3 regions of the Kitasatospora gansuensis genome follow, and region 1 is predicted to be linked to each of the others. Evidence: riboswitches for the same ligand, from Rfam matches in the RefSeq annotation. Region 1 holds a riboswitch; each other region holds the start of a gene.
What was found. A riboswitch is a leader RNA that binds a small molecule or an ion and turns the genes downstream of it on or off. The one in region 1 is predicted to bind cobalamin.
Positions count from the first base shown of each region.

Region 2: linked by a shared signal. The riboswitch ahead of F4556_RS08970 (cobalamin biosynthesis protein) and the one ahead of F4556_RS39875 (prenyltransferase/squalene oxidase repeat-containing protein) in region 1 are both predicted to bind cobalamin.
Region 3: linked by a shared signal. The riboswitch ahead of F4556_RS12840 (ribonucleoside-diphosphate reductase subunit alpha) and the one ahead of F4556_RS39875 (prenyltransferase/squalene oxidase repeat-containing protein) in region 1 are both predicted to bind cobalamin.

Region 1 covers NZ_JACHJR010000001.1:7,565,438-7,574,756, forward strand. Annotated here, with positions in the region: gene F4556_RS34125 (ABC transporter ATP-binding protein) at 1-1,151, opposite strand, end outside; gene F4556_RS34130 (energy-coupling factor transporter transmembrane component T) at 1,148-2,350, opposite strand; gene F4556_RS34135 (hypothetical protein) at 2,356-3,342, opposite strand; gene F4556_RS39875 (prenyltransferase/squalene oxidase repeat-containing protein) at 3,339-6,239, opposite strand; cobalamin riboswitch at 6,346-6,491, opposite strand; partial or broken gene F4556_RS39880 (dihydropteroate synthase) at 6,549-6,701, opposite strand; gene metF (methylenetetrahydrofolate reductase [NAD(P)H]) at 6,832-7,749, shown strand; gene metE (5-methyltetrahydropteroyltriglutamate--homocysteine S-methyltransferase) at 7,811-9,319, opposite strand, start outside.
Region 2 covers NZ_JACHJR010000001.1:2,032,157-2,041,475, reverse strand. Annotated here, with positions in the region: gene F4556_RS08980 (putative cobaltochelatase) at 1-1,061, opposite strand, end outside; gene F4556_RS08975 (cobyric acid synthase) at 1,058-2,575, opposite strand; gene F4556_RS08970 (cobalamin biosynthesis protein) at 2,572-3,522, opposite strand; cobalamin riboswitch at 3,624-3,757, opposite strand; gene F4556_RS08965 (YidB family protein) at 3,929-4,342, shown strand; gene F4556_RS08960 (helix-turn-helix domain-containing protein) at 4,627-5,316, shown strand; gene F4556_RS08955 (alpha/beta hydrolase family protein) at 5,444-6,562, shown strand; gene F4556_RS08950 (amino acid adenylation domain-containing protein) at 6,746-8,179, shown strand; gene F4556_RS08945 (CDP-alcohol phosphatidyltransferase family protein) at 8,391-9,275, opposite strand; gene F4556_RS08940 (phosphatidylserine decarboxylase) at 9,262-9,319, opposite strand, start outside.
Region 3 covers NZ_JACHJR010000001.1:2,928,665-2,937,983, reverse strand. Annotated here, with positions in the region: gene F4556_RS12855 (aKG-HExxH-type peptide beta-hydroxylase) at 23-1,462, shown strand; gene F4556_RS12850 (AfsR/SARP family transcriptional regulator) at 1,587-2,402, shown strand; gene F4556_RS12845 (ribonucleotide-diphosphate reductase subunit beta) at 2,459-3,454, opposite strand; gene F4556_RS12840 (ribonucleoside-diphosphate reductase subunit alpha) at 3,487-5,922, opposite strand; cobalamin riboswitch at 6,082-6,210, opposite strand; gene F4556_RS12835 (GNAT family N-acetyltransferase) at 6,328-6,816, opposite strand; gene F4556_RS39430 (hypothetical protein) at 6,699-7,043, opposite strand; gene F4556_RS12830 (helix-turn-helix domain-containing protein) at 7,132-8,073, shown strand; gene F4556_RS12825 (LamG domain-containing protein) at 8,188-9,319, shown strand, end outside.

The DNA of each region.
Region 1 (9,319 bases):
GATTCCAGGTAGAGCAGGTCGGTCGGGGTCTGCGGGACCAGGCCGACCAGGCGGCGGGCCTCGGCGGCGGAGACCCGCTTGGGGTCGACCGTCTTCTCCCCGGCCGCCCGGGTCACCTTCACGGTGCCGCCCTGGCGCGGGCCGGAGCCCTGCAGGGCCCAGAGCAGCGAGGACTTGCCCGAGCCGTTGCGGCCCATCAGCGCGGTGACCTGACCGGACGTCAGGTCAAGGCCGACCTCCCGGACGGCGACGACGTGGCCGTGCCGGACCAGCACACGATCGGCGGCCAGCACCGGCGCGCCCCCGGTGGCTTCACCGCGGGCGGGCGGGACGGGACGGTCGGCCAGCCGTTCGCGCAGCGGGGCGGCGGCCCGGCGGGCGTCGCGGACGGAGAGTGGCAGCGGCCGCCAGCCGGCCAGGCGTCCGAGCTCCACCACGGGCGGGGCGATGGCGGTGTCGGCGAACACCTCGGACGGCGAGCCGTGCCGTACGGTGCCGTCGCCGGGAAGGTAGACGACCCGGTCGGCGTACTGGACGACGCGCTCCAGCCGGTGTTCGGCGAGCAGGACGGTGACCCCGAGGTCGTGCACCAGCCGGGTGACCGCGGCCAGCACCTCCTCGGCGGCGGTGGGGTCGAGCGCGGAGGTGGGTTCGTCCAGGACCAGCACCCGGGGATGGGCGGTGAGGACCGCGCCGATCGCGACCCGCTGCTGCTGGCCGCCGGAGAGTTCGTGCAGGCCCCGGTGCCGCAGGTCGGCGAGGCCGAGCAGGTCGAGGGTCTCCTCGACGCGCTTGCGCATCACCTCCGGCGCGATGGCCAACTGCTCCATCGCGTAGGCGAGTTCCTCCTCGACGGTGTCGGTGACGAACCCGGCCGGCGGGTCCTGTCCCACCACTCCCACCACGTCGGCCAGTTCGCGCGGCGGGTGGTGGGCGGTGTCCCGTCCGTCGACGGTCACCCGGCCGCTGAGGGTGCCGCCGGTGAAGTGCGGCACCAGTCCGTTCACCGCGCCGAGCAGCGTGGACTTGCCGCTGCCGGTGCGGCCGACCACCAGGCAGAGTTCACCCTCGGGGATGGTGAGGTCGACTCCGTGCAGCACGGGGCGGTCGGCGCCGTCGTAACGGACACCGACCTGGTCGAAGCGGATCACTTGGTCACCTCGGTGGGTGTGCGGTCGGCACGGGGCGCGGCGTCCCGCTGACCGGGGAGGACGACGGGCGCGGGCGGGCGGCCCGGCGGCGGGGCGAGGAAGCCGGCGAGGCCCGCCAGCAGGAGGGCCGCCACCGGGACGGCGGGCAGGCCCGGCCAAGTCAGCGGATAGAGCGACGGGTTGAGGTCGGTGGCGTCGTACCCCACGCTGACGCAGAGCAGGACGGCGGCAGCCACGCCGCAGCCCGCGACGCCCCACTCGGCGGCCCGCCAGGGGTCCGGCCGGTAGGCGGTGCGCCGAACCCGGCGCCCGCCGAGGGCGAGGCCGCCGACACACAGCGCCGAGCCGACTGCCAGCGCGGGCAGGCCGAGCACAGCGGGCGCGGTGCCGTCGAGCAGTCCGTACATCCCGGCGCACAGGCCGGCCATGCCGAGCAGCATCAGTGCACCGGTCGCCCGACGGGAGCCGCGAGTGGCGGTGCCGGAGCGGCCGTAGCCCCGGGAGTCCATCGCGGCGGCCAGGTGCAGGGAGCGTTCCAGCGCGTCCTCCAGCACGGGCACCACGATGCTGCGAAGCGCACGGATGCCCTTGCTCCGGCCGGCCCGCAACCGCCGTGCCCGGACGACGCGTTGGACGCTCTGGACGAGCTGAGGTGCGACGCTGAGCGAGACCGTGACGGCGACGCCGAGCTCGTACAGCGCGCCGGGCAGAACGCGCAGGGCGCGCTTGGGATTGGCGAGGGTGTTGGCCGCGCCGATGCAGCACAGCAGGCAGGCCAGGCGCAGTCCGTCGGTGGCGGCGGAGAGGGTGGCCTCCAGCGAGACGGGGCCGCCGATCTGGATGCCGGCGTACCAGTCGGGGGTGGGGATGTGCGGGAGCGAGAAGAGCAGGTGGTCGTGCGGGGTGATGCCGGTGGCGAAGATGCACCGGAAGGTGACCCGGATGGCCACCACGGTCAGGGCCAGCCAGAGGTAGTACTTGAAGCCACGGGCCCACGGGGCGTCGGTGCGACGGGCGGTGACGACGTAGCCGAGCACGGCGAGCACCAGGAACAGCAGCAGCGGGTTGGTGGTCCGGCTGGCGGCGGTGCCAAGGGCGAGCGCCCAGATCCACCAGGCGACCGGGTGGAGGTCACGCGGGACCCGGCGGCCGGACCCCGGCCCGGGGAACTCGCTTGCAGGTGTGCGGAGTTGTGACACCCGGATCACTCGGCCTGTCGTCGTCGGCGCAGCGCCGTGACCACCGTGGCGACGCCGAGCGCCACCACGATGCCGATGCCGATGACGGCCGGGGCGATCGAGCCCGCCGAGTGCGGGGCGTCGGCGACCGGGGCCGCGTCCACGGGGGTGGTCCCGGGGGACGGTGTCGCTGGGCTCGCCGTGTCGGACGGTGCGGGTGTCGTGGGCGTCGGGTCGGTGGTGGCACTGGGCGAAGGCGCACCGTCGGACGAGGTGGCACCCGGTGGGACGGCGGGGCTCGGAGCGTCGCCGCCGGGCTGCGAAGCACCGGCTCCTCCCGACGTGGTCCCTCCGGAGGTGGACTTGGTGGCGGTGCCGCCGCCGGAAGTCCCGCCCCCCGAACCGCCCGTGGTCCCGCCATCGGCGGGGGGCGTGGGGGCGGGGCTCGGGGCGGTTCCGCCGGGTGTGGTGTTGTGGGCGCGGACGGTGTCGGGCGAGAAGGCCGGCCTGCCTTCGGTGCCTTCGATATTGGTCCCGCCGAAGATCCACAGGTCGACGCTGCCGGGTTTCGGCTTGTAGCTCATGGCACCCAACTGGCTGTAGGACCAGGTGTCCTGGCCCGGATCGGCGTGCCAGTACGACCAGTACGCCGAGGCGGGCGGGGTGAGGACGCACTTGTCCTGGTCGGGGGTCGGGTACTGCTTGCCGCCCTGGTGGCCGCTGTAGCCGATCCGGCAGATGAAGGCCGGGCCGTCGTGGCCGGTGCCGGTGGTCTTCCAACCGCCTTGGCTCAGCAGGGCGTAGCCGGTGGTGGGGATGCTGCCGCAGGAGCGCAGCAGCGGGCCGCCCCAGTGGCCGAAGTCCACCGCGAGCACCACCCCGGAGGTGGTGGTGCACTGGTCGATCGGCAGTGGCGCGGCGGCGGCCGGGGTCGCCCCGGCGCCGAGCCCACCGAGGGCCAGGGCCAGGGTGGCGCCGGCGGCTCCGAGCAGTCGGCTCAGTCGGCGGATCACCGGTGCCGCCCGTTCACGGCCGACCGGCGGCGGGTGGCGACCAGGACTGCGCCGCCCGCAGCTGTCAGCAGCAGGGCGGGGCCGACCAGCCCGAGCACGTCGGTTCCGGTCCAGGCGAGGTCGGGATCCGACGGTCCGGCCGTACCGTCCACGGGGCTGGTGCCGGGCGGCAGTTGGGTGGCGCTGCTGGTGACCGGGACGGAGGCGCTGGTGGATGCCGGGGAGGACGAGGAGAGGGAGGGGGAAGTGGACCCGGACGGGGAGGGCGACGGTGACTGCGAGGCCGACGGGGAGGGCGACGGTGACTGCGAGGCCGACGGGGAGGGCGACGGTGACTGCGAGGGGGAGGGCGACGGTGACTGCGAGGGGGAGGGCGACGGGTTCGGCGGGGTGGTGCCGAGGTCCCGCTTCAGCGTGCCGAAGGAGATCCCGGTGACACCGCCGAGCGCCTGGGTGGAGGCGCGGACGTCCGAGCCCTGCTGGCCGCTGGAGGCGACGTCGAAGCCCCCGTCGGCGTTCTGCCGGTCGGCGAGGAACTCGACGGCCTTGGCGATCTGTGCGGCGTAGGTGGGCTGACGGAGGGTCATTCCCTGGACGGCCAGCGCGGCGGAGTTGGTGGAGTCCCCGGCGGCGCCGGGGAAGCCGCCGTCGGTCTCCTGCTGGCCGGCCAGCCAGGCGAGGCCCTGGTCGACGGCCTGGGCGGCCTCCTCGCCGGGGACCAGGGAGAGCGCCATCACGGCCATCGCGGTGCTGTCCACGTCGGCGTCGCCGGTGGCCGGGATCAGGCTCGGCCAGGAGCCGTTCGACGCCTGGAGGCCGCGCAGGTAGGCGATCGGTGCGGCGGCGTTCGCGGTGTCGCCCGCGCGCAACTGGGCCATCACGCCCAGGGCTTGGGAGAACACCGAGGTGGCCCACGTGTAGTTGCCGGCCGCGTCGCAGCCGAGCGCGTCGTCACGGCGGGCGCAGACGGCCGCGTCGAGGGCGGCGATCAAGTCGTGGCCGCCGAAGTTGCGCGGGTCGCGGCCGACGATCTCGGCGAGCAGCGCCTCCTTGCCGAGGGCGCCGCCGCCCGCGTACTCGGTGCCGATGCCGGTCCAGTCGTTGACGGTGCGGTCGTTGCCGTCCTTGCCCTGCTGGTCGAGGAAGTCGACGATCCTGCGCAGCGCCGCGTCGTCGGTCCCGGTGGCGGCCAGCGCGTACGCGCCGTCCACGGTGAGCCCGAAGTCGGCGAACCCGGAGTCGGGGAAGGCTTCGTAGTAGTGGCCGCCGAGCAGGTGGGCCGGGTCGGTCAGGTAGCTGCTGCCCTTGGTGAGGTCCGGCGACCTGGCGGGCTTCGAGGTGGGCGGGGTGGTGCCGCCGGGATGGTGGGACACGGTCGAGAGGTCGGTGCCGGTGAGGGCCAGGATGGCCTGCTCAGTGCTGGGGACGTCGGAATCCGGGGCCCCCTCGTCGGGGGCGAAGCCGCCGTCCTTGTTCTGACGGGTGCTCAGCCACGCCTTGGCAGTGGCCTGCTTGGCGTCCTGGCCGGTGGCCCTGAGGGCCTGGGCCGCGGCCGCGGTGCTGCCGGTGTCACCGGAGGCACCGACGTAGGGGACGTACGAGCCGTCGGCCTGCTGGCTCGTGCCGAGCTGCTCGGCGGCCCGCTGGACGAACTCGCCGTGTCCGCCGGCCTTGCGCAGGGCGAGCACGGTGAGGGAGGTGCTGGAGGGGTCCGACTCGCAGAAGCCACCCGCGACGATCATGGAACCGGCGATCCCGCCGTCGGCGCACTGGAGCACGTCGAACCGGCTCAGCGCGGCGGCGGGCGGGGTGACGCCGCCGCGCGCCAGGGCGATCACACCGTACGCCTGCACCCACGGCGAGGCCGCGCCGTGGAAGTCGCCCGCCGCCGTGCACTTGCCGTTCTCGCCCTGGGCGGTGCACACGTGGTCGTTCAGGTCGGCCAGCAGATCACGCCCGCCGAACGACCGGGGGTTGCCGCCGGTGCTCTCGGCGACCAGGGCCAGCAGGGCCGCCGCCCGGGAGTCCGGCTCGGTGCCGGGGCCGTCGGGGAAGACGAACCGGTCGGTGTGCGCCTGCAGGAAGGTGACGACCTTGCGCAGCGCCGGGTCCTGGGTCCCCGCGGCGGCGAGCGCCAGGGCGGTGAAGGAGGTCCGGGGGAGATCGGGGCCCTCGAACGCCCCGTTCTCCATGTGGTCACCGCCGACGAGTTGACCGGCCAGCCAGGCCGCCGCTGCGGCCGGGTCCCCGGTGGCCGGGGCCGTGGGGCTCGCGGAGGCAGAGGCGGAAGGACTGGCGGAGGACGAGGGGGAGGGGCCGGCGGTGTTCTTCGCGCGGACGGAGTCCGGGGTGAAGGAGGGTGCGCCGCTGGTGCCGCCGATGTCGGTGCCGCCGTACACCCATGCCTCGACCTCGCCGGGCTTCGGCTGCTGGCTGCCCGCACCGAACTGGCTGTAGGACCAGGTCTGTTGGCCGGGTTCGGCGATCCAGAACGACCAGTAGGCCGTTGCCTGCGGGGTGTTGACGCAGGGCTCCTCGGCCGGCGTCGGGTACTGGACGCCGTTGCCGAAGGTGCTGCTGCCGAGGCGGCAGATGAAGGCGAGGCCGTCGTGCTCGGTTCCGGCGGTGGTGAACCCGGCGTTGTGGAGCAGGTTCAGGCCGGTGGTGGGGTGGGCGTCGCAGCCCCGGACCACGCCGCCGCCCCAGTGGCCGAAGTCGACGGCGACGACGGCTCCGGTGGTGGCGGTGCAGTCCTCGACCGGGTCGGCGGCGGCGCTGCCGGGGTGGCCGAACATCACGGTGGCGCCTGCGCTGACTGCGATGGCGGAGGTGAGCAGCAGGGAGGCCAGGCTCCGGCCTCTGTGCGTGCGACTGTTGCGAATGCTGCTGACCCTCACCGGCGACTCCCTGGTCGGTCGACGCTGGGGGTGACGGCGCAGCCGACAGGTCCCGGCACGAGGGGACTCCTGTGTGGACCGCGTCGTAGTCCGCGACGACGCACGTATTGCTGACAAGCCCCTCGGCGCAGGCATTCCGGCTCACTCGCCTTGGGCGGGTTCACGGTTGCGGGTCAGCGCCGGATTCGAACCGGCTTCCCCTGCTGCTGAGGATGAAAAGCGGTTCATCAGACCATGGGGTCGTTCGGGTCGTCAACGAGGCGTCATATCGCCTTCGACACACCGTGACTGGAGCCGACGTGCGGATTCCTCGGCCACGAGTCTCAGTCCGTGGGCGACCGCCTGGTCCGGATCGAGCCACAGTCCGCTGTCGGAGAACGAGTCAGGAGTGACGTTGAGAACGCCCACGACGCCGCGGCGGCCCCCAGTCCTCCATCCCCGGTAGCAGGAACTTCCGCGAATTCGAGTGGGCAATGCGACGCGCGTCGGCCCCGGAGCTTCCCATCCGCTGATCTCATCTCTCCCGTGCGACTTTCCGCCAGTTCGTATGGACAAGGCTGCCGAATGCCGATGGTAGCCCGATAATCTTTCCATGGCTCTAGGCATCCCCAGCACGAGGGCAGATCGGGCACTGTCCATCCGCGAACTCCTGGCGACAGGGGCCCGCTCGTACTCCTTCGAGTTCATGCCGCCCCGCAGCGCGCAGGCGGAGGTGAGTCTGTGGAATGCGATCCGCAGACTGGAGGTCTTGTCGCCGACCTTCGTCTCGGTGACCTACGGTGCGGGAGGTTCGACCCGCGGCCGCACGGTCAACATGACCGGACGGATCGCCCAGGACACCACCCTCACCCCGGTCGCCCACCTGACGGCGGTGGGCCACAGCATCGCCGAACTGCGCAACATCCTCGGCCACTACGCAGACCAGGGCGTTCGCAACGTCCTTGCGCTGCGCGGCGATCCGCCCGGTGATCCGCTGGGCGACTGGGTGCGTCACCCGCAGGGCGTGCGGTACGCCGCCGAGCTGGTGCGGCTGATCAAGGAGTCAGGGGACTTCTGCGTGGGCGTCGCAGCCTTCCCCGAAATGCACCCCCGTTCGGCCGACTGGGACAGCGACATCCGGCACTTCGTGGAGAAGTGCCGGGCCGGTGCCGACTACGCGATCACCCAGATGTTCTTCGACGTGGACGACTACCTACGTTTCCGCGATCGCGTGGAAAAGGCAGGGTGTGCCGTCCCGATCATTCCCGAGATCATGCCGGTCACCACGATCCGGTCCCTTGAGCGCATTCCGACGCTCAGTACAGCGGTGATTCCGGCAGAGTTCACCGAGCGGATGACCGCTGCCCAGGACCGCCCGGGAGACGTGCGGTCGATCGGTATCGAGCATGCCACCCAAATGTGCCGCCGGCTGATCGCGGAGGACGTTCCCGGGCTCCATTTCATGACCATGAACTTCTCCCCGGTCACGATGGAGATCTATCAGAACCTCGGTCTGCAGAACCGGCCCTGACCCTGGTGCACGGTCGGGGCGGACGCGCGTACCGCGGCCCATCCGCCCCGACCCGCCCGGCTCAGCCGGCCAGCTCCGCGCGGACGAGCTTGGCGGCCTCGACCAGGCTGTCGATCGAGGCCCGGGTCTCGGGCCAGCCGCGGGTCTTCAGGCCGCAGTCCGGGTTGACCCAGAGCCGCTCGGCCGGGATCGCGGCCAGACCCGCGCGGAGCAGAGCGGCCGCCTCCGTGCTGCTCGGTACGCGCGGGGAGTGGATGTCCCAGACCCCGGGTCCGACCTCGCGGGGGTAGCCGGCGCCGGCCAGCTCGTGGGCGACCTCCATGTGCGAGCGGGCCGCCTCCAAGGAGATGACGTCGGCGTCGAGTTCGTCGATCGCGGTCATGATCGCGCCGAACTCGGCGTAGCACATGTGGGTGTGGATCTGGGTGTCGGCGCGGACACCGGAGGTGGAGAGCCGGAACGCCTCGGTGGCCCAGTCCAGGTACGCAGGGCGGTCGGCGGAGCGCAGCGGCAGGGTCTCGCGCAGCGCGGGCTCGTCCACCTGGATCACGGCGGCGCCGGCCGCCTCCAGGTCGGTGACCTCGTCCCGCAGGGCCAGGGCGACCTGGCGGGCGGTGTCGCCGAGCGGTTGGTCGTCTCGGACGAAGGACCAGGCGAGCATGGTGACGGGCCCGGTGAGCAGGCCCTTGACCGGACGGTCGGTGAGGTCCTGGGCGTAGCGGAACCAGTCGACGGTCATCGGCGTGGGCCGCGAGATGTCGCCCGCCAGCACGGGCGGGCGGACGTAGCGGGTGCCGTACGACTGCACCCAGCCGTGCTGGGTGGCGAGGTAGCCGGTGAGCTGTTCGGCGAAGTACTGCACCATGTCGTTGCGTTCGGGCTCGCCGTGCACCAGGACGTCCAGGCCCGCCTTCTCCTGATAGGTGATCACCTCCCGGACCTCGGTCTCCATCCGCTCCCGGTACCCGGCCTGGTCGAGCCGGCCGGCCCGCAAGTCGGCCCTGGCGGTGCGCAGTTCGGTGGTCTGCGGGAACGAGCCGATGGTGGTGGTCGGCAGCAACGGCAGGCCGAGCCGGGCCCGCTGGGCCGCGGCCCGCGCGGGGTAGGCCTGGTCGCGGCGGGCGTCGGCGGCGGTGGTGGCCGTGACCCGGGCCCGGACGGCCGGGTCGCGGGTGATCGCGGAGCCGGCGCGGGAGGCCAGGTCGGCGCGGTTGGCGGCGAGGTCGGCCGCGATGGTGTCGGTGCCCTCGCGCAGCCCCCGGGCGAGCACGGTGATCTCTTCGGTCTTCTGCCGGGCGAAGGCCAGCCAGCGGGAGATCTGCGGGTCCAGATCGCGTTCCCGGTCGGCGTCCAGGGGTACGTGCAGCAGCGAGCAGGACGCGGCGACGTCGACCCGCTCGGCCAGGCCCAGCAGGGTGGCCAGGGTGCCGAGGGACTGCTCGAGGTTGTTGATCCAGATGTTGCGGCCGTCCACCACGCCGGCGATCAGGCGCTTGCCGGGCAGTCCGCCGACGGCGGCGAGGTCGTCCAGGTTGGCGGCGGCGGGGCCGGTGAAGTCCAGTCCGACGCC
Region 2 (9,319 bases), 5.5 Mb from region 1:
CCACCGTCACCGTCGGGGCCACCGCCCTCGGGATCATCGTCGGGCCCGTCGGAGTGCTCGTCCAGAGTGCGGTCGAGCTGCTCCTCGTCCAACCCCGGGGCGTCGAACGGATTCCGCCGACGGCGGTGCGGCAGGGCGAGCTGGGCGGCCTTGCGGACGTCCTGCTCGTTCACCTCGGTCCGGCCCTCCCAGGCGGCCAGCGCGACGGCGGTGCGGGCCATCACGATGTCCGCGCGCAGCCCGTCCACCTCGAACGCCGCGCAGACGGCGGTGATCTGACGGAGCGCCACATCGGTGAGCTCCACCGAAGGCAGCAACTCCCGGGCGGCGGTGATCCGTTCGGCCAGCTCCCGCTCCTCGGCCGCGAACCGGGCCGCGAAGCCGTCCGGGTCGGCGTCGTACGCCAGCCGGCGGCGGACCACCTCGGCCCGCTCGTCCGGCTCCCGGGTGGCGGCGATCTCCACCGTCAGGCCGAACCGGTCGAGCAGCTGCGGCCGCAGCTCGCCCTCCTCCGGGTTCATCGTGCCGACCAGCAGGAAGCGGGCCGCGTGCCGGACCGACACGCCCTCGCGCTCGACGTACGAGCGGCCCATCGCGGCGGCGTCCAGCAGCAGGTCCACCACGTGGTCCTGGAGCAGGTTCACCTCGTCGATGTAGAGCACGCCCCGGTGCGCCTTGGCCAGCAGGCCCGGCTCGTACGCCTTGACGCCCTCGGCGAGCGCGCGCTCCAGGTCGAGCGAGCCGACGATCCGGTCCTCGGAGACGCCGACCGGCAGCTCGACCAGGTACGCCGGGCGTTCGTGGCCGGCGACGGAGGCGTGCGGGCCGTCCGGGCAGCCTTGGTCGGGCGAGGCCGGGTCGCAGGAGAACCGGCAGCCGGGCACGGTGTCGATCGAGGGCAGCAGCCCGGCCAGGGCTCGCACCATGGTCGACTTGGCGGTGCCCTTCTCGCCGCGCACCAGCACCCCGCCGACGGCCGGCGAGACGGCGTTCAGCAGCAGCCCGAGCCGCAGGTCGGCCATGCCGACGATCGCGGTGAAGGGGTAACGCACGTCGGTCATCGGTCGGTCTCCGTAGCTCGGGGTGCCCCGGGTGGGACGAACGGCAGGTGGGCGGGTGCGCCGCCCTCGATCAGCTTCCACAGTGCGTCGGTGTCGGCGTGCTCCTCGATCAGGTCGCCCAGGCGGTCGAGGCGTTCCTCCCGGGCGGCGGCGAACGAGGTGTCCGGCGCGGGGACGAAGGCCCGCCCCGCCTGCTCGGCCACCTCGCGCAGCAGCGCCCGGCGGAAGCCGTCGTTCTCCAGCGCGCCGTGCCAGGTGGTGCCCCGGACGGAGCCGACCCGGCAGCCGTCCAAGAAGGGCTCGCCCCCCTCGACCGTCACCACGCCGTGGTGGATCTCGTACCCTTCGACCCGCTCGCCGAAAGCCTCGCCGACCGGCCGGGCCAGCACCTTCTCCCGGCCGAACAGCACCCGGGTCGGCAGCAGGCCGAGCCCTTCGACCGTACCGGCCTTCGACTCCACCTGATCCTCGATCACCTGACCGAGCATCTGGTACCCGCCGCACACCCCGAGCACCGGCCGGCCCGCCGCCGCCCGGGCCTTCAGCACCGGCTCCAGGCCACGTTCGCGCAGCCAGGCCAGGTCGGCCACGGTGGCCCGGGTGCCGGGCAGCACCACCAGGTCCGCGTCGGCCAGCTCCTCGGCCCGGGTGGCCCAGCGGACCAGCACCCCCGGCTCCTGGGCCAGCGCGTCCAGGTCGGTGAAGTTCGACAGCCTCGGGAAGCGGACCACCGCGACCCGCAGCACGTCCGCCCCGACCGGGCCGCGCACCGAGCCCCGGTCCACCACGGTGGTCAGGTCGAGCGAGTCCTCGGCGTCCAACCACAGGCCGGAGAGCATCGGCAGGGTGCCGAGCACCGGACGGCCCGTCAGCTCGCGCAGCATCTCCAGACCCGGCGCCAGCAGCCGGGCGTCGCCGCGGAACTTGTTCACGAACCAGCCCGCCACCAGCGCCTGGTCCTCGGCCGAGAGCAGCGCCAGGGTGCCGTACATCGCGGCGAACACCCCGCCCCGGTCGATGTCGCCGACCACCACCACGGGCAGCTTCGCCGCGGTGGCCAGGCCCATGTTGGCGATGTCCCGGTCCCGCAGGTTGATCTCGGCGGGGGAGCCCGCACCCTCGCAGACCACCACCTCGTACCGGCTGCGCAGGTCGGCCAGGCACTCCAGCGCGCGCTCCAGCAGGACGGGCTTGCGCTCGCGGTAGTCCAGCGCGCCGACCTCGGCGACCGCCTTGCCGAGCAGCACCACCTGGCTGCGGCCGTCCGCCCCGGGCTTGAGCAGCACCGGGTTCATCGCCGCCTCCGGCTCCACCCGGGCGGCCTGCGCCTGCATCGCCTGGGCACGGCCGATCTCGGCGCCGTCGGCGGTGACGAAGGAGTTCAGCGACATGTTCTGCGCCTTGAACGGGGCCACCCTGACGCCCTGTCGGGCCAGCCAGCGGCAGATGCCCGCGGTGACCACGCTCTTGCCCGCGTCCGAGGTCGTTCCGGCGACCAGCAGTGAACCGCTCACGACTTCCTCCACGAGTAGCACGAGTACAGGGCCCGGCCGGTCACGGTGACCGCCAGCGCCAGGGCCCCGACCCGCCGGGACAGCGCGCAGGCCCGTTCGATGTCGTCGACCGTCACCGGCCGCAGCTCGCCGCCGAGCACCGGCCGGTGCTCCACGCGCTCCCCGTACCGCAGGGTGCCACCCAGCCGGACCCCGAGCGCCCCGGCGAAGGCCGACTCGGCCTGGCCCGCGTTCGGGCTCGGGTGTGACGAACCGTCACGGCGCCAGACCCGCCAGGCGGTACGGGGCTCGGGCGCGGCCGCCACCGTCAGCAGCGCCGTCAGCCGGGCACCCGGCCAGCCGGCCAGGTCGTCCAGCCGGGCCGAGGCCCAGCCGAACCGCAGGTGGCGCGGGGAACGGTGACCGACCATCGCGTCCAGGGTGTTGACGGCCCGGAACGCGAGCAGCCCGGGGGTACCGGCCAGCGCGCCCCAGGTGAGGGCGTTCACCACGGCGTCGGCGGTGTTCTCGGCGACCGACTCCACCACCGCGCGGGCGATCTGCGGCCCGTCCAGCGCACTCGGGTCCCGGCCGCACAGGTGCGGCAGCCGCTCCCGGGCGGCCACCAGGTCGTCCGCGGCCAGCGAGCGGCCGATGGTCCTGGCCTCCCGGGTCAGCGAGGTGCCGCCCAGCACCGTCCAGGTCGCGGCGGCGGCCAGCCCGGCCCGGGCCAGCGGCGCCCGGCGCAGGGCACGGTCGGCGAGCACCGCCCCGGCCGCGACGGTGCCCACACAGGCGGCCGTGTACGCGGCACCGGCCGGTCGGTGGTCACGCCAGAGCCGGCGCTCCAGCCGGGTGGCGGCCGAACCGAAGACGGCGACGGGATGACCCCGCCGGGGGTCGGCGAACCTCGCGTCGGCCAGGTAGCCGGCGACGGAGCCGAGCAGGAACGGGAGCGCGGGGGTCAGTCGGCGCACGACGGGGAGGTGTCGGCTCGGTCCTGGGCTGCCGGCATGGCGTGGGTGTCCTCACTCAGGGTCCGCGCCCTGGATCGACGTACCGGGGGCGAGAGTCTCCTGGCTTCCGGGTCGGACACACTCCCGGGCCTTCCAACAGCCGCCTCAGCGGGCCGTCGTGACCATGTGTCGAGAGTGCTCCCCGGTGACAGTGGCGGGACCGCGCCGGACTCGCACCGGCTTCCTCTACTTGCCTCCGTTTGGCTGAAGGATCCCATCACGCGGCCGGACAGGCAGTCAACAAAGGGCGCGGAGGGGTTGGTCACACGTCTGTTCGCACCCACCGTGCGGGGTGCTCCCGGCCGGGTGAAGCTGGCCCTGGCGCGGCATCGGTCCGCGCCCGAACTGGAGGACGGTCATGACCGATCTCGGCAAGCTTCTCGGGGGACTGCTCGGCGGCACGGGCGGCCACGCCGGCGGAGGCGGCGGCGGGGGAAACCTGCTCGCCATGCTGCTCGGCACACTCGGCGGCGGCCAGGGAGCGGCGGGCGGTCTCGGCGCACTGCTCCAGCAACTGACCCAAGGCGGCCTCGGCTCCCAGGCCCAGTCCTGGGTCGGCACCGGCGACAACCACCCCGTCACCGGAGCCGAACTCGCCGCCGCCCTCCCCGACCGCGAGCTGGACGCCCTGGCCCAGCAGTCCGGCCTCTCCCGCGACCAGATCACCCAACAACTCGCCGCCCAGCTCCCCACCGCCGTCGACCAGCTCACCCCGACCGGCGAAGTCCCCACCCCGGCCACCCTCGACGAGCTCTTCGGGAAGCAGCACTAAAGGCACATGGTTCGGCAGACAGGGGCTCGGGGAACTGCGACGCCGACCCTTGCAAGGTGATCCGTACATAGGCGGTCAGGCACTTTCGCATTTTGCCCCGCCAGCCACGAACCGTCGCCGTTCCCCGAGCCCCTGGTGGTGCAGCCGTGGCTACCTCCGAGTACGACCCCTGATCAGGCGTCAGCGCTCGTAGGAACCACCAACGCCCCGCCAACCCGCCCGCAGGGGCTTCGTGCGTTCAGCGGGTGCTCGAACGCCCGGACCCGGGCCTAGCGTCTGGTGGCATGCGACGAAGACCGCCCGCCCCCACCCCCGTGCCCTTCTCGCCGACTGCGGCGCGGTCCCACCGGGCCGGTCTCGGCCTGACCCCCGATCAGGTCGCCGAAGGCATGGCCGCGCACGGCGTCCGCCTGCTGCCGAGCCACGTGATCGGCTGGGAGACCGGTGAGTTCCGGCCGTCCGAGGAGGAGTTCGTCGCGCTGGCCCGGGCCCTCTGGTGCCCGCCTGCCCAGCTGATGGGCACCGCACCGGCCACCCTGCGGGACTTCCGGGTGGCCCGCGAGCTGTCCCAGGACCAGGCCGCCCAGCGGATCGGCGTGACCCCCCGCGCGTACGAGCAGGCCGAGCTGACCGGCAAGTGGGGCGGCGACGCCGGACAGACGTACGCGCTGGCCCATGTGCTGGGCATCGGGCTGCGGATGCTGGTGCACGTGACCGACCGTCAGGACGAGCTCGACCGCTGTCTGCGCCAGTGCGTGGACGGCCGCTGGCAGTCGCAGGTGAAGCCGATGTCCCGGCTGGTGCCGGTGCCCCGGCCGGTGCTGGAGCAGACCCTCGCGGAGCTGCAGGGCGAGTACCTGGTGCCGATGCACTGGGGCTCCTCGCGTAGCCCGGCCGAGCAGCAGCCGGTGAAGCCGCACGCGCAACGGTTCTGGGAGCTGCTCGCCCGCCACCGCACCGACATCCCGGTCTGACGGGTCTGACGGGTCTGACGCACCGTCCGCCGCCGCTCCCGGACGGCCCCCTCCCGGTGGCACCCCGCCACCGGCGCCGGTGGAATGGACCGCATCGTCCCGTCCGCCACAGCACACCGGGAGCGCAATGCGTTGGGGAACCGCGGCCATGGTGGCCGCCGCCGCAGTCGGAGCCGGTACCGCGGCCGTCCTGCTGCTCGGCCGCAAGGCGTCCGACGGGGTGGTCAGGCCCGGGCGAGCCGAGCCCGGGGCCGTCGCCGACCTGCGGGTGCACGACCTGGCCCCCGGCGGGGTGGTGATCACCCGCAGCACCGCCACCGCCCGGCCGGGACGGTACGCGCTGGAGTGGCCGGACGGCGGCCACGCGGTGGTCGGCGAGGTGCTCGGCACCGGCCCGCAGACCGTCACCCGCCGCCTGGAACAGGTGAACGGCGGCTCCCTGCAGATCGGCGACAAGGTCGAACTGACGCCCCGGGTCCACACCGGCGACCCGCGCTCGGCCCTCGGCCTCGCCTTCACCGACACCGTCGCCACGGGCGACCTCGGCGACCTCCCGGCCTGGTACGTCGACGGCAAACGCGGCACCTGGGTCATCCTGGTGCACGGCCCGGGCGCGGACCGCTCGCAGGCGCTGCCGGTCCTCCCGGTGCTGCACCGGCTCCAGCTGCCCACCCTGACCGTCACCTACCGGGGCGACCGGGGCGCACCGCCCTCCCCGGACCGGCTCGGCCACTTCGGCGAGACCGAGTGGCAGGACGTCGACGCGGCGATCCGGCTGGCCCTGGACAGCGGCGCGGGCCGGGTGATCCTGTACGGCTGGTCGGTCGGCGCCACCATGGTGCTGCAGGCCGCCGCCCGGACGGCCTGGCCGGAGGCGGTGGCCGGGCTGGTGCTCGACTCGCCGGTGCTGGACTGGTCGCAGACCGTCCGCCGGGAACGCGCCAAGGCCGGAGTGCCCGCCGCACTGGCCGAACTCGGCGCACTGGCCGCCGAGGGCCGCAGCAAGGTCGACCTGGCCGGCTTCGCCCGGCTCGCCGCCGGCACCGACCTGCACGTGCCGACCCTGCTGCTGCACAGCCCCGCCGACTCGATCGCCCCCTGGGACGCCGCCGCCAGGCTGGCCGACCTGCGCGGCGACCTGGTCAGCCTGCACCCCGTGCCGCACGCCGAGCACGCCGCCCTCTGGAACGCCGACCCGGACGGCTACGCCGAGACCCTCCGCCGCTGGCTCACCCCGCTCCTCTAGGACGAGGGCCCCGAAACAGGGAAGGAGCTCGTGAAATGACCACTGGCGTCTGGTTTGCCCCTTGCCGGGAAAAAGGCGATGTGACAGAAGGCCCACGCACGGGGAAGACTGCACGGCGTGACGTCTCGGAATTCGCGCGACCGTGATGCCCCGCTCCCGCCGACGATCGGTACCGGGGCGACGGTGACCCGTCTCCCCGGCACGGCCCGCCGCGGTGACACCGCACAGCCGGGCAGCACCCCCACCCCCCGCCGCCGTACCCCCGCACCCAAGCCCGGCCGCGGCCGGACCCCGGTCCCGGAGGGCTTCCCCGCACCCGCCGAGCTGGCCCCACTGGCCCGCCGGATGCTCGCCGACGCGGTGCGGATCGCCCGCTGGGCCGGTGAGCTCGACGAGGTCGACAAGCGCGGCGAACTGCTCCCCGAGGACGCCCGCGCGGCCGGCCGGGCGCTCGCCATGACCGTCGGCGCGGCCGCCAACGCCTGGGGCCAGGCGCTGCTGGTCGGCCTGGTCGAGGCCCGGGACGGCGGTGCCACCCCCGGGTGGCGGCTGCACGCCTGGGAGCACGACGACGAGGCCGTGGTCCGCGGCTGGTCCGCGCTCTTCGACGCCTGGACCCTGGTCGCCCCGATGCCGCCCGCCGCGATGCGCGGCGTGTTCGCCGTACTGGCCGGGCAGGCCGTGGACCAGGCACCCCAGCTGCTCTCCTTCCTGCACCTGGTGGACGGCCCGGTGGCCGACAGCGAGCTGCTGGAGCTGCTCCGCCGGGGCCTGGACGAGCGCCGGGTGGCCGCTGGGGCGACCCCGCTGTCGCCCGTCCCGCACGCCGCCTCCGCCGTCTCCGCCGTCCGCGGCACCTGCCGCGAGCCGCAGATCGACACCCCGCACTCGCCCGCCGACGTGGCGGCCGTCCTGGACTGGATGCTGGACGGCCTGGCCGCCGTCGGCGCGCTCACCCGGCAGGACGAGGCGGCCGAGCTCTCGCCGCTCGGCCACTGGGCGGTCCGGGCCAAGCTGGAGGAGATCTGCACCGTCGCGCAGACCGCCGCCGGCCACATCGAGCAGAGCGCGCTGGAGCTGCTGGACGCCTGCGCCAGCTACTCGCCGGGTCCCGCCAGGGCCGAGTACCGGGCCTGGGTCGCGGCCCGTCCGGTGGACCGCGCGGTGGCCGAGCTGCTGGACGCCGCCCGGGGCGACGACGCGCTGCTGCGCGGCCTCGCCTTCGAGGCGCTCCGGGTCGCGGGCGGCACCGCCGAGCAGGCGGTCCGGGCGGCCGTGGACGAGGGCGTCCTGCGCCCCTACGCGCTGCTCTGGCTGGCCGAGCAGTCGGACGAGGTCGGCGTGCTGCCCTCGGACGTTCTGACGGCCGAGGACGCCGCCTGGCTCTGGGTCGACACCGCCGCCGCCGTACTGGACCACGGCGAGACCGGTTTGCTGGTCGGTCACGTCGAGGGCGCCTCGGCCGGGGAGCCGGTCCGGCTCTTCAACCGGGCCCGCCAGTCCGGCCACCCGCGTGCCGCCTCCGTCCTCACCGCGGTCGCCGGGGTGCACCCCGACCCGGCGGTGGCCAGGGCGGCCCGCAGGTCCGCCTTTAGCGTGCACAAGGGCGGCGCTTAAGCCGTTCTGCCTAGCCTGCGTTCCAGGGGCTCGGGGAGAGGCGGCGGGCATGTCGAGTGCGGACCGGCCCGTGACCGCGCGCGGCCTCCTGAACGGGTGCGCCGTTCTGCGAAGCCGGCGTCGCTGTTCCCCGAGCCCCTACCTGTGCCAGGGCATGCAGAAGGGCCCCTCTCCCGAGCGGGAGAGGGGCCCTTCGCGTACTGGTACGGCGTCAGCAGCCGCGCGACTCCGCGCGGCGGGCGCGGACGTCCCCGACCTTCTGGCCCACCTTGCGGCGGATGACCAGCAGCGGCGCCATCGCGGCCAGCGTGATCTGGGCGATCGCACCGACGTGCATCAGGGTGTCGCCACCGGGCAGACCGGCCGCCCAGGCCGCCAGGCAGCCGATCGAGACCACGATCCAGCAGAGCGTGGCGGTGGCCAGCAGGCCCTGCGGCTTCGGGTACTCGATCCGGCTGACCATCAGGTACGCCACCCCGAAGATCATCAGCAGGCCCGGCACGAACGGCGGGTCCAGCAGGACGATCGCGATCACCGTCATGGCGCCCATCGGGCAGGGCATGCCCTGGAAGATCCCCGGCTGCATCTTCACGGCCGAGAACCGGGCCAGCCGGAGCACCACCGCCAGCAGCACGGTGAGCGCGATCAGCGCCGAGAAGCGCTGGTCCTGACCCGGGCTGACGATGCCCCAGACCGCCACGAAGTAGGCCGGGGCGATGCCGAAGCTGATCAGGTCGGCCAGGTTGTCGAGCTCCGCGCCCAGCGCCGAGGAGCGCAGCTTGCGGGCCACCAGGCCGTCGAACAGGTCGCACATCGAACCGATCAGCAGCAGCGTCACCGCGGTGGCGGCACTGTGCTTGTCGGGACCGGCGGCGGACGCCCCGGTGATGTGCGGCATCAGGACCCCGGTGGTGATCGAGTAGATCGCCAGGAAGCCGCAGACGGCGTTCCCCAGGGTCAGGAAGTCGGCGGTGGAGAGGTGCTGCGGCGAGCGCGGCGCGCGGAGCTCGCGGTCGCGCGCCCAGCGGCGGCGGCGCAGGTCCGTCTCCTCGTCCTCGTTGAGGCCGACTAGCGTCTCAGGATCAGTCACGGTCAAGGCGCGTCACCCCGGCAGTGGTCTTCTGGCCGACCTCGACGCCG
Region 3 (9,319 bases), 4.6 Mb from region 1:
CCGAACCACCCTGGGGTGAACGTTGTCGACCCACCAGCAGATCGACCGACTCCTCGGCAGCGACCCGCAGTTCGGGTCCGCCGAGGCCATCGAGGCCCGGAACGTCGCCCGCTACCGGCTGGGCCTGACCGTGCTCGCCCGGCACTTTCCCGAGGCGGCCGGGCGGTTCGAGCGGCTGGGTGGGGTGACGGACGCGGAACTCCGGCCGTTCCTCTACGACCCGGTGCTGCGGAACGCCTTCGAGAACGACCTGGTCGCGCTGGAGAACCACCGGCAGGCCCCGAGCGAGTTCGCCCGGCAGCTGGCCGGGGTCGATCCGGAGGCCGCCGACGGGCTCGGCCCGACCGAGCGGCTGATGGACCGGCGCTGCCGTCCGTGGCCCGGCCGCGGGGTCGGCTGGGTATGGACCGAGCTCCGTCCCGAGGTCGCCGAACTCCCGCTTGCCGCACGGCTGGAGGAGCTCAAGCAGGGCAGCTTCACCGACCTGCGCGGCGCCCGCCGGGTCACCCCGGACGAAGCCCAGCTGGCCGGGCTCGCCCGGGGTGCCGAGCTGCTGGCCGCCCTGCTGCCGTCGGCGGGTGCCGGGGTCTTCCCGCACATCTCGCTGGTCGGGCTGGCCCAAGGGGCGGCCGACGACGGCGAGTTGCACTCGTTCTCCGGCGGTGACCCGCTGCCCTCGGCGCTGTTCGTCGCGCCCGAGCACCTGGGCGACCCGTGGATGACCGCCGAGATCCTGCTGCACGAGGGGCTGCACCTCAAGCAGTTCGACATGCTGCGGACCGGCGCGCTGGTCGCCGACCCCGGCCACCAGGTGGAGATTCCCTGGCGGTTGACGCCCTGGACGCTGACCCGGGTGCTGGCCGCGCTGCACGTCTACAGCCACCTGGTGCTGTTCTTCGCCGCCGCCGCTGCGGCCCCCGCCGAGCTGCGCGAGCGCTTCGGCGCACCGCCGGTCACCGAGGGCGTCGGGGTGCCGACCCCGGGCAGCCGGGCCGCCGTCGAGGGCGGGTTCGGCACCAGCGCCGAGCGGGCCGGCTACCTCGGGCGGCAGGCGCTGGAGGTGCACGGCGAGGCGCTCACCCCGGCCGGGCGGCGATTCGTCCGGTGGCTGCTGGAGACGGTGGCGCCGCTCGCGCCCGGTATCCGGCCGGCTACCGAACCTGTTGCTGTTGCTGCCGCCGCGGTGCCCGAGCTCGACCCGCGCGGCTACCGCAAGGCCGAGCCGGTGGCGGTCTGCCCGCTGCCCGAGCAGCACCAACTGCTGGCCCACGCACCGGAGTCGGCGCGGTTCCACTGGCTCAACGAGCACGCCTGGCTGATCTACGCGCTGTGCGACGGCAGCACCTCGGCGGAGATCGCGGCGGCCTACGCCCGGCAGGGCGGCGGGGCGGCCGACGACCGCTTCGCGCTCGGGGTCGCCGGGCTGGCCGCGGCCGGGCTGGTGGTGCCGGTCGGCGGCTGAGCCGGCGTCGGGAGGTGACATACCGAGTTCGAGCCTGCCGCAGGCGGGTAGTGCTGAGCCGAGCATGCCCGGGAGACCCACCCTCCCGGCCCGGCATCGCTACCTTCCGGTGGAGGTTCGCTGAATGACCGTCATATCCCCGCCGTCGCCTCGGGGCGCCCTGCTCGGCTCGGTCGGCGCCGAGCCGGCCGGTGCCCGGCTCGGCCTGCTCGGGCCGCTCCAACTGCACTGCGGCGGCACCGAGATCGCCCTGCCGGCCGCCAAGCACCGGGCGCTGCTCGCGCTGCTGGCGATCAACGCCAACCGGCCGGTCCAGGTGGACCGGATCATCGCCGAGCTGTGGCAGGCCGACGAGCCCGAGTCGGCCCGCAAGACCCTGCAGGGGTACGTCTGGCGGCTGCGCGGCCTGCTCGGCAAGCGGGCGGTGCGGACCACCGGCAGCGGGTACGAGCTGCTGGCCGAGGCCGGTTCGGTCGACGCGACGCGGTTCGAGACGCTGGCCGAGGCCGGCCGGGCGGCGCTGCGTACCGGCGACGCCGGGGAGGCGGTCCGGCTGCTGCGGGGTGCGCTGGAGCTCTGGCGGGGACCGGCGCTGGCCGATGTGCCGCTCGGTCCCGGCGTGTTCGCGTACGTGAGCCGGCTGGAGGAGGCCAGGCTGATGGCCGTCGAGGGGCTGATCGACGCGGAGCTGGCGCTCGGCCGGCACGCGGAGGTGGTGCCCGCGCTGCGCGAGCTGGTGGCGGAACACCCGCTCCGGGAGCGGCTGCGGGCCCAGCTGATGCTGGCGCTGCTGCGCGGCGGGCGGCAGGCCGAGGCGCTGGCGGCGTACGGGGACCTGCGGGAACGGCTGATCGAGGATCAGGGGCTCGACCCGGGCCGGGCGGTGACCGAGCTGCACCGGCGGATCCTGGCAGGGGACGCCGCGCTGCACCTGGCCTGACAGCGCGGAAGGGCGCGGGGAGAACCCCGCGCCCTTCCGGTGACTGCCGCTGCGGCCTAGAAGTCGTCGTCGAAGGCGACCGAGCCCTCGACGGCGGTCTGGTAGGCGCTGACCCGGCGCTCGAAGAAGTTGGTCAGCTCCTGCACGTTCTGCAGCTCCATGAAGCCGAACGGGTTGCTGGAGCCGTACCGGATCGGCAGGCCGAGACGGGCCAGCCGCTGGTCGGCGACCGCCTGCAGGTACTCCCGCATCGAGGCGGTGTTCATCCCCGGCAGGCCCTCACCGCAGAGGTCCTCGGCGAACTGGAGCTCGGCCTCGACGGCCTCCTCCAGCATCGCGGTGACCTGCTTGGCCATCTCGTCGTCGAAGAGGTCGGGCTCCTCCTCGCGGACGGTGTCCACCACCGAGAAGGCGAAGTCCATGTGCATGGACTCGTCCCGGAACACCCAGTTGGTGCCGGTGGCCAGACCGTGCAGCAGGCCCCGGGACCGGAACCAGTACACGTACGCGAAGGCGCCGTAGAAGAACAGGCCCTCGACGCAGGCCGCGAAGCAGATCAGGTTGAGCAGGAAGGCCCGGCGGTCGTCCTTGCTCTGCAGCGAGTCGAGGTGGTCGACCGCGTTCATGTACTTGAAGCAGAACTGCGCCTTCTGGTGGATGGAGGGGATGTTCTCCACCGCGTCGAAGGCCGCCGACCGGTCCTCGGGATCGGGCAGGTAGGTGTCGAGCAGCGTCAGGTAGAACTGGACGTGCACGGCCTCCTCGAACAGCTGCCGGGACAGGTAGAGCCGCGCCTCGGGCGAGTTGATGTGCTTGTAGAGGCTCAGCACCACGTTGTTGGAGACGATCGAGTCACCGGTGGCGAAGAAGGCGACCAGCCGGCCGATCATGTGCCGCTCGCCCTCGCTGAGCTTGGCGAGGTCGGCGACGTCGGAGTGCAGGTCCACCTCCTCCACGGTCCAGGTGTTCTTGATCGCGTCGCGGTACTTGTCGTAGAACGACGGGTAGCGCATCGGACGCAGCGTCAGCTCGAAGCCCGGGTCGAGCAGCATCTTTTCGCGAGCGGGCGTTTCGGGGGTGGTGCTCACTGGCAGGCCTCGCAGGACTCGGGGTTCTCCAGGGAGCAGGCGAGCGCTGCCTCCTCCTCCGGAGTGAGGGTGGTCGGGGCGGCCACCGCGACCGGGGCGGACGGCGCCGGCACGGCGGCCTTCGTCCCGGAGGAGGAGGCGGCCTGGGCGATCCGGGTGGCCGGGCGCGAACGCAGGTAGTAGGTGGTCTTCAGACCGACCTTCCAGGCGTACGCGTACATCGAGCTCAGCTTGCCGATGGTCGGCGCGGCCATGAAGAGGTTCAGCGACTGGCTCTGGTCGATGTACGGCTGCCGGGCGGCGGCCAGGTCGATCAGGGCGCGCTGCGGCAGCTCCCAGGCGGTGCGGTAGAGCGAACGGACCTCGGCGGGCAGCCACTTGAGGTCCTGCACCGAGCCGTTCGACTCGCGCAGCGAGTCCCGGGTCTGCGTGTCCCAGACGCCCAGCTCCTTGAGCTCGCGGACCAGGTACGGGTTGACCTGGAGGAACTCGCCGGAGAGGGTCTCGCGCTTGAACAGGTTGGACACCTGCGGCTCGATGCACTCGTACACACCGGCGATCGAGGCGATGGTCGCGGTCGGCGCGATCGCCAGCAGCAGCGAGTTGCGCAGGCCGGTCTCGGCGATGGTGGCGCGCAGCGCGTCCCAGCGCTCGGCCCACTGCGGGGCGGTCTCGAAGTGGTCGATGTGCAGCTGGCCACGGGCGGCGCGGGTCTCCGCGTACGCTTCGTGCCGGCCGAGCTGCACGGCCAGCTCGCTGGAGCGCTCGTAGGCGACCAGCATGATCCGCTCGGCGATCAGGGTGGAGAGCTGCTTGGCCTCGGCGGAGTCGAAGTCCAGCCGGAGCTGGAAGAAGACGTCCTGAAGGCCCATCACACCGAGACCCACCGGGCGCCAGCGGGAGTTGGAGGTGCCGGCCTCGGTGGTCGGGTAGAAGTTGATGTCGATGACCCGGTCCAGGAAGGTCACGGCGGTGCGCACGGTGGCGTCCAGCCGGTCCCAGTCCATCGCGTTGAGCAGGTCGGCGGCGGTGGCGCCGACCGCCACGTGGGCGCCGAGGTTGACCGAGCCGAGGTTGCAGACCGCGGTCTCGGAGTCGTCGGTGACCTCGATGATCTCGGTGCAGAGGTTCGAGGAGTGCACCACCCGGCCGGGCAGCGCGGTCTGGTTGGCGGCCCGGTTGGAGGCGTCCTTGAAGGTCATCCAGCCGTTGCCGGTGGTGGCCAGGGTGCGCATCATCCGGGCGTACAGGGTCTGCGCCGGGATGGTGCGGACGGCCTTGCCCTCGGCCTCGGCCTTCAGGTACGCGGCGTCGAAGTCGGCGCCCCACAGGTCGACCAGCTCGGGCACGTCGGCCGGGGAGAACAGCGACCAGTCGGCGTTGGCGTTCACCCGGCGCATGAACTCGTCCGGGATCCAGTGCGCGAGGTTGAGGTTGTGGGTACGCCGCGCCTCCTCGCCGGTGTTGTCGCGGAGCTCCAGGAACTCCTCGATGTCGGCGTGCCAGGTCTCCAGGTACACGCAGGCGGCGCCCTTGCGGCGGCCGCCCTGGTTCACCGCGGCGACCGAGGAGTCCAGGGTGCGCAGGAACGGGACGATGCCGTTGGACTTGCCGTTGGTGCCGCGGATCAGGCTGCCGCGCGAACGGATCCGGCTGTAGGAGAGGCCGATGCCGCCGGCGTGCTTGGAGAGCCGGGCGATCTGCGCGTAGCGGCTGTAGATCGAGTCCAGGTTGTCCAGCGGCGAGTCCAGCAGGTAGCAGGAGGACATCTGCGGGTGCTTGGTGCCGGAGTTGAAGAGGGTCGGCGAGGAGGTCAGGTACTCCAGCCGGCTCATCAGGGTGTAGAGCTCGGCCACCTCGGCCACCGACTGCTCGGTGTCGCCGACGGCGAGACCGGCCGCGACCCGGAGCAGGAAGTGCTGCGGGGTCTCGATCACCTTGCGGGTGATCGGGTGGCGCAGCAGGTACCGGGACTGCACGGTGCGCAGGCCGAAGTACTCGAAGCGGTCGTCGCCCTGCTGGTCGATCAGGGCGTCGAAGGCGTCGGCGTGCTTGGCCACGAACGCCGCGGTGACGTCGCCGATCAGGCCCTCGGTGTGGCCGACCACGATCGAGGCGGAGAAGGAGAGCGCGCCCTGGCCGATCGCCTCGTCCTGGATCTCCAGGGCGAGCAGGCGGGCGGCGAGCTTCGAGTACTGCGGGTCCTCGGCGATCATCGAGGCGGCAGCTTCCACGGCCAGTCCGCGCAGCTCGGCGAAGTCCGAGTTGGCGTTCCGGCCGCGCAGCGCAGCGGCCGCGACGTGGCCAGGATCCACCTGGGGCAGGTCGATGCTGCGGTCGGTGAGCAGCCGAAGCAGCGCAGCACCGGGGTCGGTGTGGGCGGAGTCGGCAGAACCCTGGGAGGGCAGGGCAACTGAGGCAGCGATGGTCAAGGCGCTTCTCTCCTGGCGGCGGCGGTCGGCGAGGGGCACCGGACCGTCGGGGCGCAGGGGAAGGCAGCGCGGAACACCTCACGGCGCGCGCGAACCACCCCCTGGCCCACCCGCGAGGCCCGGACGTCACTTCTGTGCTGCATGGCGTCTGCGGGGAAGCCGTGTCGCACGCCGTCGGCAGGTCATCGGACTCACGGGCGCCTGCTGGGCCGCTCGCTCACCGCTGCGGGGCAGTCCCGGACTTCCACCGGGTTCCCCTGCTTCGACAGCGAGAGCGAGCATACATGTAGTGGCGGTCTGACGATGCGACACCAGATGTAGTGCCGCGTGTCGTACGGGCCCGGTAGCGGTGCGTGGTCGGAAGGGCCCTTGGCGCAGCGGCGCGGGCCGGTTTGAGAAGGTCGGTCAGAAGGTCAGGGTGTAGACCAGCAGGCGCACTCCGGGGCGGACGTCCCAGTCCCGCTCGGGGGTGCGCAGGAAGCCGAGGCGCTCGTACAGCCGGTGGGCGCTGGTCATCGACGGGCGGGTGGAGAAGGCCATCCCGGTCAGGCCCAGTTCGCGGCTGCGGGCCATCGAGGCGCGGACCAGGCCCTCGCCGACGCCCCGGCCGCGGGCCGCGCCGGAGACCGCGAGCATCCGGATCTCGCCCTCGTGCGGCGCCGCGATGTCGGCGAACGGGGTGCCGCCGACCGCGAAGGTCACACAGCCGAGCAGCTGTCCGTCGGCCGGATCGACCGCGACCAGGAGCTCGGCCTGGTCGAAGCGCGGCCGGGCGTCTAGGAGCTGAGCGGCGTACGGACCGTCGGCCGGGCTGTGGCCGTCACCGACGAAAGCCTCGTGAGTGACGGCGCCGACTGCTGCGAGGTCCGACTCGACGGCCGGGCGGATGACGATGTCCATTCGGACAGTTTGCCCGGGGCGGGGTCGGAGGCGGCGGGCAGGGTGCCGAGCAAACGGTCGCCGGGGGAGGGCTGGAGCGGGTAGCCGCCGGGGCGGTGCCAGTTGTCCCGTCCGTGCCGGGAGTTGTGGTCGACGTCCCGGCCGACCAGGGTGCCGAGCAGGCCGAAGGCGGAGACGAAGCCGAGCAGGGTGAGGGCGCTGGAGAGGGTGTCGGAGTTCATGTCTCGAGTCTGGCGAGGGCCGGGCGGCGCCACGAGTGGCAGAAATGCCCTCTTGCCTCGATATCCTGCCATCGGGCATTCTGACGGCATGCTGCAGAACGTCGTCACCGTGGTCATGGAAGAAGTCCACCCCTTCGAACTCGGTCTGGCCTGCGAGGTGTTCGGCCTCGACCGGAGCGACAACGGCCTGCCGGTCTACGACTTCGCGGTGGCCTCCGACCGGCCGGGGAAGCTGCGCACCCACGCCGGCTACAGCATCGACGTCGAGCACGGCGCCGAGCGGCTGGCCGAGGCCGACCTGGTGATCGCCGCCGCCACCACGATCCGGGACGAGTACCCGGCGCCGCTGATCGAGGCGCTGCGGGCGGCGACCGAGCGCGGCGCCAGGGTGCTCTCGATCTGCAGCGGGGCCTTCCTGCTAGGCGCCGCCGGGCTGTTGGACGGCCGCCGTTCCACCACCCACTGGCGGCACACCGACCGGCTGGCCGCCCGTTTCCCGCTCACCCGGGTCGAACCGGACGTGCTCTACGTGGACGAGGACCCGGTGATCACCTCGGCCGGCACCGCCGCCGGGATCGACGCCTGCCTGTACCTGGTCCGCAAGTTCCAGGGCGCCGAGGTGGCCCGTGGGATCGCCCGCCGGATGGTGGTGGCACCGCACCGGGACGGCGGGCAGGCCCAGTTCGTCGCCCGGCCGCTGCCGGAGGCCGACGAGGACTCGCTGGGCGGGCTGCTGGACTGGCTGCGCCGGCACCTGCACCAGGAGCTGACGGTGGACCAGCTCGCCACCAAGGCCCACATGTCGCCGCGCACCTTCGCCCGCCGGTTCCAGCAGGAGACCGGCACCACTCCGCACCGCTGGCTCACCAACCAGCGCCTGCTGCAGGCCCAGCGCCTGCTGGAGGGCACCAACGAACCGGTCGAATCCGTGGCCGCCACCTGCGGGTTCGGCAACGCCGCCACCCTCAGGCACCACTTCACCCGCTGGCTCGGCACCACCCCGCAGGCGTACCGGAGGACCTTCGGCTGAGTGCGTGCGGTGTGTCGGTCGGGTGGTCGTCGGGTAAGGCCGATGTTCCGCTTCGGTATCGGTTGGGTGGGGAGGCGATCTGGTGGACCGGGCTCATGTTCTAGCATCCGCACTATGACTGACGGTACGGAACGCCCGGACGTGGCTGCGACTCCTGGCCAGGTTCCCTCTCAGAATCCGAACGAGGCGGCACCCGCCGGTGGCTATCCGCCGCCGCTGCCGGGCCAGTTCCCGGGGCAGGCCGCCTACGGCTACCCGCACCCGCAGAGCGGGTACCCGCAGCAGGGCGGCTACCCGCAGCAGGGTGGTTACCCGACCCAGGACGGCTACGGCTACCCGAACCCGCAGAGCCAGTACCAGCAGCCGCCGGCGAACGCCATGCCGAGCTGGGAGTCGCTGGCGGAGCAGGAGGAGGAGCGCGGGCGCCGCCGTCGGCGGATGATCACCGCCGGGGTGGCGGTGGCGGCCGTGGTGCTCGGGGTCGGGGCGGGCTTCGCCGTCATCCACAAGACCGGGGGCAAGGCGGATCCGGTGGCGAGCGGTTCGCCGTCGGCCACCGGCAAGCCCAGCGTCAAGCCGTCCGGCTCGGGTGCGGCCGCGCCGAACGTCGAAGCCACCGTGCCGGGTGACCCGAACAGCCTGGCGGACTCCTCCGGGCAGGCCAACCTGGCCATCGCCCCGGACGCCGAGGTGAGCAAGGTGCCGGACGGTCACGTGCTCCGGCTGCGCAGCAACAACAACTCCAACGCCCAGTCGGCGACCAAGGTCGTGGACGTGACGGGCAGCTTCACCATCTCCGCCTGGGTCTACAACGAGGCGCCGGAGGGCCCGCGGACGGCGGTCAGCCAGGGCGACGGGGCCTCGTACTCCTTCGACCTCGGCCGGGACGTGGCCGCGGACGGCAAGAAGTCCTGGGTGTTCCGGGTGCAGACCGCGGACGGCGGCGCGGACGCCACGGTGGTCCAGGTCGCCTCCGAGAACCTGAACACGGTGGGGGAGTGGGCCCTGCTCACGGGGGTCTACGACCCGAGTGCCAAGTCCATCGCGCTGTACGTGAACGGCCAGCCGGCCGGGAAGAACTCCACCGCGCAGGTGTCGGGCATCTGGGCCGGTCCCGGCCCGCTGCAGCTCGGCCGGACCAGGCAGCACAAGCTGTGGACCGGTCACTGGGCCGGCGTGCTGGGGAGCATCAAGGTCTGGAACCAGGCACTGACGTCGGAGCAGGTCGCGACGCTCAAGACGAACG